Regions from separate parts of the Paenibacillus sp. FSL H7-0714 genome, predicted to be linked through region 2. Evidence: riboswitches for the same ligand, from Rfam matches in the RefSeq annotation. Region 2 holds a riboswitch; the other holds the start of a gene.
The links. Region 2 has a riboswitch for glycine ahead of NST34_RS31665 (amino acid permease). Riboswitches for the same ligand answer to the same signal wherever they lie in the genome.
Positions count from the first base shown of each region.

Region 1: another riboswitch for glycine. It lies ahead of gcvT (glycine cleavage system aminomethyltransferase GcvT); the one in region 2 lies ahead of NST34_RS31665 (amino acid permease).

Region 1 is NZ_JBBOPT010000001.1:6,524,954-6,528,371, forward strand. It holds gene NST34_RS29435 (flagellar motor protein MotB) at 1-368, shown strand, start outside; gene gcvH (glycine cleavage system protein GcvH) at 825-1,217, opposite strand; glycine riboswitch at 1,397-1,495, shown strand; gene gcvT (glycine cleavage system aminomethyltransferase GcvT) at 1,681-2,793, shown strand; gene gcvPA (aminomethyl-transferring glycine dehydrogenase subunit GcvPA) at 2,900-3,418, shown strand, end outside.
Region 2 is NZ_JBBOPT010000001.1:7,040,063-7,043,480, forward strand. It holds gene NST34_RS31660 (helix-turn-helix domain-containing protein) at 1-209, opposite strand, end outside; gene NST34_RS31665 (amino acid permease) at 365-1,723, opposite strand; glycine riboswitch at 1,858-1,938, opposite strand; gene adhP (alcohol dehydrogenase AdhP) at 2,136-3,152, shown strand; gene NST34_RS31675 (hypothetical protein) at 3,356-3,418, shown strand, end outside.

The DNA.
Region 1 (3,418 bases), 520 kb from region 2:
TCACACTCAGTGACCGTTTTCTCTTCGATATAGGTAAGGCAGACCTGAAGTCTCCAGCCCTACCTGCTCTTCAGCAGTTATCTGGCTTATTCAGCGATATCGGCGCAAAGATCAGCATTGAAGGACATACCGACAATACTCCAGTATCTTCGGCTTCTCACTATAACGACAACTGGGAGCTATCTGGTGCTCGTGCGCTGTCAGTGCTTCGCTTTTTCTTAGATCATGAAGGGTTGAACCCCGACAATTTTCAATATGCAGGGTATGCTGATACCCAGCCCACCGCGGAGAACACATCAGCTGCAGGTAAGCAAAAGAACCGCCGTGTAGAGATCATTGTGCTGCGGCAGCTTCAAGAGGGTGCCTAAAAAATGTTTTACTCAGAGCTAGTTACAGTAGCTAGGCCTGTGCGGGAGCGAATCTGCTTATCAACATACCAAAATGGGCTCGCCACTATTTATTACGGAAATACTCCCTGATTATCTGCCTATTCCCTTGTCCAGGCGCAGAATTAGGGAATTCCTCCCTGATTAATACCCTATTTAGTCAGAAATAGCGCTTTTCACCGAAATTTTAGGGAGGAATTCCCTAAAACCCTTTGTGTCACGCTATATTCGTCTAAAATAAGGGAGGTTTTCCCTAATTCCACAATCAGTAGATTCGCTTTTAAATAAAATCCCATAATTCTAAAGAGTCCCAGGATTTAACTCAAAAATCACCACCACTATCTATATAAAAACACCAAACAGCAAGTCCCCAAAAACGGAAACTTGCTGCTATAAATATCACATTCGGTGAAATTAATATTCAGAAAAAAATTAGAATTACTCCCCTACCAATGCACGATATCCAGCTGCATCTAGCAGACCTTTTACAGCATCAGCGTACTCTCCGTCCACTTCAATTTCAAAAATCCAACCCTCGCCATAAGGCTTATCGTTGATCAGTTCTGGACTAGCTTCTAAACCGTCATTAATCTTGGTAACCGTCCCTGAGACGGGTGAATACAGTTCCGATACGGTCTTAACAGATTCGATACTACCTACGCTGTCGCCAGCTGAAATGGCCAAACCCACTTCTGGAAATTCCACAAATACGATATCGCCTAACAAATGCTGAGCATGATCCGTAATCCCAACACGTACTACGCGTCCTTCCACTTGCTGTGCCCACTCATGCTCTTCGCTGTAAAGAAGGTTATCTAAAACTTCACTCATTTCAAGCCGCCTCATTTCCAAATTGGAATTCTAAATTTAGTTATAGCCTAAGTGATCGCGGAGCATAATGTCAATATTACTAAAAGTAAAATAAATTTGTCGTTTTTTTGACTTTTTCTTGTTGACAGCGCCCTCCTATACCCGTTTAATGGAGACATAAGAAACAAATACAGTTGCGGATGATGGCATAGGGAGAGACTGTCTCACTTGAAGACGGCGCCGAAGGAGTAAGCCCTAACAGGGGTGAATCTCTCAGGCAAAAGGACCTTTGTCGGACGTACCTCTGGAGAGCATCAGACGCGAGGCTGAGTGCGTCAGGTCACCAACGGGGAAACTTGCATGTTAGTTACGCAGGGTAACTCTCAGGTACAAAGGACAGAGCAGAAAGCGATTAGTGCATTTATGCATGATTGCTTCTGCCTGTCCTTTTTTTCGTATGTAATCAGACTAGGGGAGTGACGACATGGATGCTTTGAAAAGAACGCCTTTTTATGATCTCTATTCCGCATATGCGGAGTCCAGGTGCATTGATTTTGGCGGCTGGGAGCTGCCAGTACAGTTTACAGGTATCGTGAAGGAGCATGAGGCTGTTCGCCAGCAGGCTGGACTGTTCGATGTATCGCATATGGGTGAATTCATGGTGATCGGAAGCGGCGCTGAAGCCTTTTTACAAAAAATGACGACCAACGATGTCAGCCGCCTTACCGATGGTGCGGCACAATATACGCTGCTCTGTTATCCAAACGGCGGGGTGGTCGACGATTTACTCGTGTATCGACTAAGTGAAGGCCGTTATATGCTCGTCGTAAATGCCTCCAACATCGATAAGGACTTCCAGTGGCTGCAAGAGCATCTGACCTCTGAATTCGGTGAAGTCACACTCACTAATGTCTCTGACGAGACGCTTTTGCTCGCCTTGCAAGGTCCGCTGGCAGAGACCATACTCGCAGAAGTTACTGATGCACCGATCTCAACGCTCAAGCCTTTCCACTTCATCGAACGCGCAACCGTCTGCGGTGTAGAAGTACTGATCTCCCGTACGGGTTATACCGGTGAAGATGGCTTCGAAATTTATGCTCCGCTGGATGGGGCAGCGACGTTATGGAACGGCCTTCTCGCAGTTGGCTCTCCTCACGGATTAACACCTGCTGGACTGGGCGCACGGGATACGCTTCGTTTCGAGGCAAAATTGCCACTGTACGGTCAGGAGCTGTCGGCTGACATCACTCCTCTTGAAGCAGGGATTCAGTTTTTCGTAAAGCTGGACAAAGCAGATTTCATCGGACGCGATGCGTTGATACAGCAAAAAGAAGCGGGTCTCCCCCGCCGTCTTGTCGGTCTAGAAATGATTGATCGAGGCATTCCACGCTCCCATTACCCAGTCTATGCGGACGGCATCAAAATCGGAGAGGTCACAACCGGAACCCAATCTCCAACGCTGAAACGCAACCTGGGATTAGCTTTGCTTGATACAGCTTATAGTGAAATAGGCACAGAGGTTTTCGTAGAGATACGCGGCAAGCAGCTTAAAGCTGTCGTGATTAAGGCCCCTTTTTACAAGTATAAACGCCTTTAGCGTCCTTATTAGGACGGTTAGCTTTTAAGCGAGAAATAGAAGGATAAAGTATAGCGTGAAAATTGTACTTTCTTATATTTTAAAAAAGCCAAGGAGTGAAACCTTAATGAAGCACCGTTATCTGCCCATGACAGCACAGGACCGCGTAGAGATGATGGAAACCGTCGGGATTCAGTCCATAGATGAGCTGTTTTCCGATATCCCTGAAGCCGTCCGTTATCAAGGCACTATGCCGATGTCTGAACCACTCGATGAGTACGCCCTGCTACGTCACATGAAAGGTCTCGCTGACCGAAATGCTGACTTCGATTCGCACGCCAGCTTCCTCGGCGCCGGATTATACGACCATCACATCCCTGTGGTGATCAACCATGTCATTTCCCGTTCAGAATTCTACACTGCTTACACCCCTTATCAACCGGAGATCAGCCAAGGCGAACTGCAAGCGATCTTCGAATTCCAATCCTACATTTGCGAACTAACCGGTATGAAAGTAGCCAATGCCAGCATGTATGATGGCGCAACCGCATTATCCGAAGCAGCCGTCCTCGCAGCTGGTGCTACCAAACGCAAAAAATTAATTGTCTCCCGCACCGTTCATCCTGAAGCGCGCCAAGTGTTACGC
Region 2 (3,418 bases):
TTGGTCAACTCCTCGTCACTCCTTAGTAACTCATCGATAGTTACCCCAAAAAGATCGCTTATTTTAATAATGATTTCAATGCTTGGGTAGTTCTGACCATTCTCCCATTTCGAAACCGACTGTCGGCTTACAAACAGCTTCTCGGCCAGTTCTTCTTGTGACCAACTTTTTTTATTTCTTTCCGCTTTTAACTTCTCCCCAAAGATCATAGCAGCAACTACCTTTCTGCAATTCATAAGCCTATATTGGATTAATCGTATGCAGAAGTAAAGAACGCTTTAGTTGCAGCCCCGCAACCCTAAGTTGCGATCAACACTAGACTTGTGAAAGGTCTTCGCTTGCCGCTACTTAATGTTGGTCTCACTCAAGCTTGATTACTTTTCCCCTTTTTACTTCTAATCGAATACAGGATGAATAATAAAATAAACCATAACGGAGTACATAATAGAGCCGGGCGTGTCTCTCCAGCGAATAACATGATGATCAGTATCCCAGCGAACAAGGTTAAGACAATATAATTAATAGCCGGTGTGAACGGTGCTTTGAATTTCGATCTCGCCTGTAAGTCTGGCCGGGTTTTCTTGTACTTAATATGGCAGATGAGAACAATGCCCCACACCCATATAAAACAAATGGCGCTTATCGTTGTCACGATTCCAAAAGCCTGTTCCGGAATAAGTTTACTCAAAAGAGCCCCTACAGATATGACAATTGTAGAAATGAATAACGAGTTGGCTGGTACATGGTTTTTATTTAGTTTACCCAAATTAGGTGACGCCTGATCGTTTCTGCTCAAATTATAGAGAATTCGGCTTGTCGAAAACATCCCACTATTACAAGCAGAAGCGGCTGAAGTTAATACGACAAAATTAATAATCCCTGCGGCAATTGGAATCCCTACTAAAGTAAAGGTTTTTACAAAAGGACTCTCTGCCGGACTGAGCTCCGTCCAAGGATTTATGCATAGCAGGACGAAAAGCGCACCAACATAGAAGAATAGAATCCGTAAAGGAATTTTATTAATTGCCGATGGAATATTTTTCTCCGGATCCGCTGTTTCCGCTGCCGACACCCCCACCAATTCCACACCGACATAAGCAAATACAACCATTTGAAAAGAAAATAAGAAGCCTGATATGCCGTTCGGAAAAAATCCCCCATGCTCCCATAGGTTTCGTACCGTCACCGATCCTGCATCCGTCTTAAACCCTATGATCAGTAAAATGACCCCAAGACCAATCAAGGCGAGAATCGTAATTACCTTAATTAAAGCAAACCAAAATTCGAGTTCCCCAAAGCTCTTTACAGTTAATAGATTAAGTCCTAATAACACGACTAGACAGGCGATGGCAGGAACCCACTGCGGGATATCAAACCAGTACTGTACATATACGCCAACAGCAATGACATCAGCCATAGCCGTCATGATCCAGCAAAACCAATAGGTCCAACCAGTAATGAATGCGACCCGTGATCCAAGGTAGTCTTCAGCAATATCCGTAAACGATTGATAGCCCGCTTTAGATAATAGGAGTTCTCCCAGTGCTCTCATCACAAAAAACACAGCAATACCCACGATTAAATACGTGATCATAATGGATGGGCCTGCCTTCTCTATCGCCTTGCCTGATCCCAAGAATAATCCTGTACCAATGGTGCCGCCAATAGCAATAAGCTGAACATGCCGATTAGCCAGCTCTCTCTTTAATTCTAGTTGTGCCATACCTAGTTCCCCCTTGTGAGTACAATAAATTGGAATAAAAAAAGAGAGATTGGATGTCATCCAATCTCCCAGATCGTAAGAATATCAAATAATATTCGCCCTGCTGATGGCGATCAGCATGACAAATACATATTCAGTACTCTTCTGTCCTTTTGCCTGAGATTGTGAACCCTTCGGCGCCGCGGAATTTCCGCAGTCTCTCCAGAAGCTGCTCCAGCTAAAGTGTAATCCTTAGCCATCATAGCTCGTGAATTATGAAGTTGATAAAGCGGTAACGCAGTAAAGCTGTTCTGATATTCTAACATATTACTTGTGATGTGAGTGTTAATCAGTGATAAAAGTCTCAAGAATTTAAAGTTAGCCTCATGAACATACTACTTTTTGAAAAGCAAAAAACTAAAGGAGTATGCTAATGAAAGCCGCTGTAGTAAAGAAATTCAAAGAAAAGTTAGAGCTACAAGACGTACCTAAACCAAAACCCGGACACAAAGAAATCCTTGTCCATATTCAGGCGTGCGGAGTGTGTCATACTGATTTGCATGCTGCTCATGGCGATTGGCCCGTCAAACCGAAACTCCCTCTTATTCCCGGACATGAAGGCGTTGGGATTATTGAAGAAATAGGTGAAGGAGTTACACACTTAAAGGTAGGAGACCGAGTAGGAATTCCATGGCTGTACTCAGCCTGCGGTCATTGTGAGTATTGTCTTACAGGAAGAGAGACTCTTTGTCTCGATCAGCAAAATTCCGGATATTCCGTAGATGGCGGATATGCAGAATATTGTGTGGCAGCTGCCGATTATGTAGTGAAGGTTCCTGATAATCTAAGCTTCATCGAAGCGGCACCTTTATTTTGCGCTGGCGTTACGACCTATAAAGCTTTGAAAGTATCAGGTGTAAAGCCAGGTGAATGGGTAGCCATTTTCGGCGTCGGAGGATTGGGTCATCTTGGTGTACAATATGCAAAGGTGATGGGAATGAACGTAGTGGCCATCGACACGTCGGATGAAAAGATGGAGCTTGCCAAACAGCTTGGCGCAGACAAAACCGTAAATGCATTAAAAGAAGATGCGGCAGACTGGATTCAAAAAGAAATCGGCGGAGTGCATGGTGTCGTTTGTACAGCGGTTGCGAAAAAAGCATTCGACCAAGCCTACCGGGCCATTCGCCGCGGCGGTACCTGCGTCATGGTTGGGCTGCCTCCTGAATCCATGGATGTTCCGATTTTTGATACAGTATTAAACGGAACAAAGGTAGTCGGTTCGATTGTCGGCACTCGCAAAGATTTACAAGAAACATTACAATTCGCTGCAGAAGGAAAAATCAAAACCATTATTGAGACACGTAAACTAGAAGATATTAATGAGATCTACGATCTTATGTTAGAAGGCAAAATCAATGGTCGAATCGTCCTTGATATGACGAAATGATCAATAATAAAAAGTATGCTACCATAATATTTATTACAAGCCACAAAATTTGAGGTGATCGGAATGTTAGAGCGTTCTATGGAGAATGTAATGGAATCCGTGAAGGGAAGGAGTGATGTGTAAAATAAAAATGAAAAAAGGATGATGAAAATGAATAAGTACCAAACTATAAATAGCGATGGATTTGGGAGAAGAACGCGGAGATGATGACAAAGCTGCGCACAATATTCGCCGATTGGTATAACGAAGCCAATAACGACGAAGAC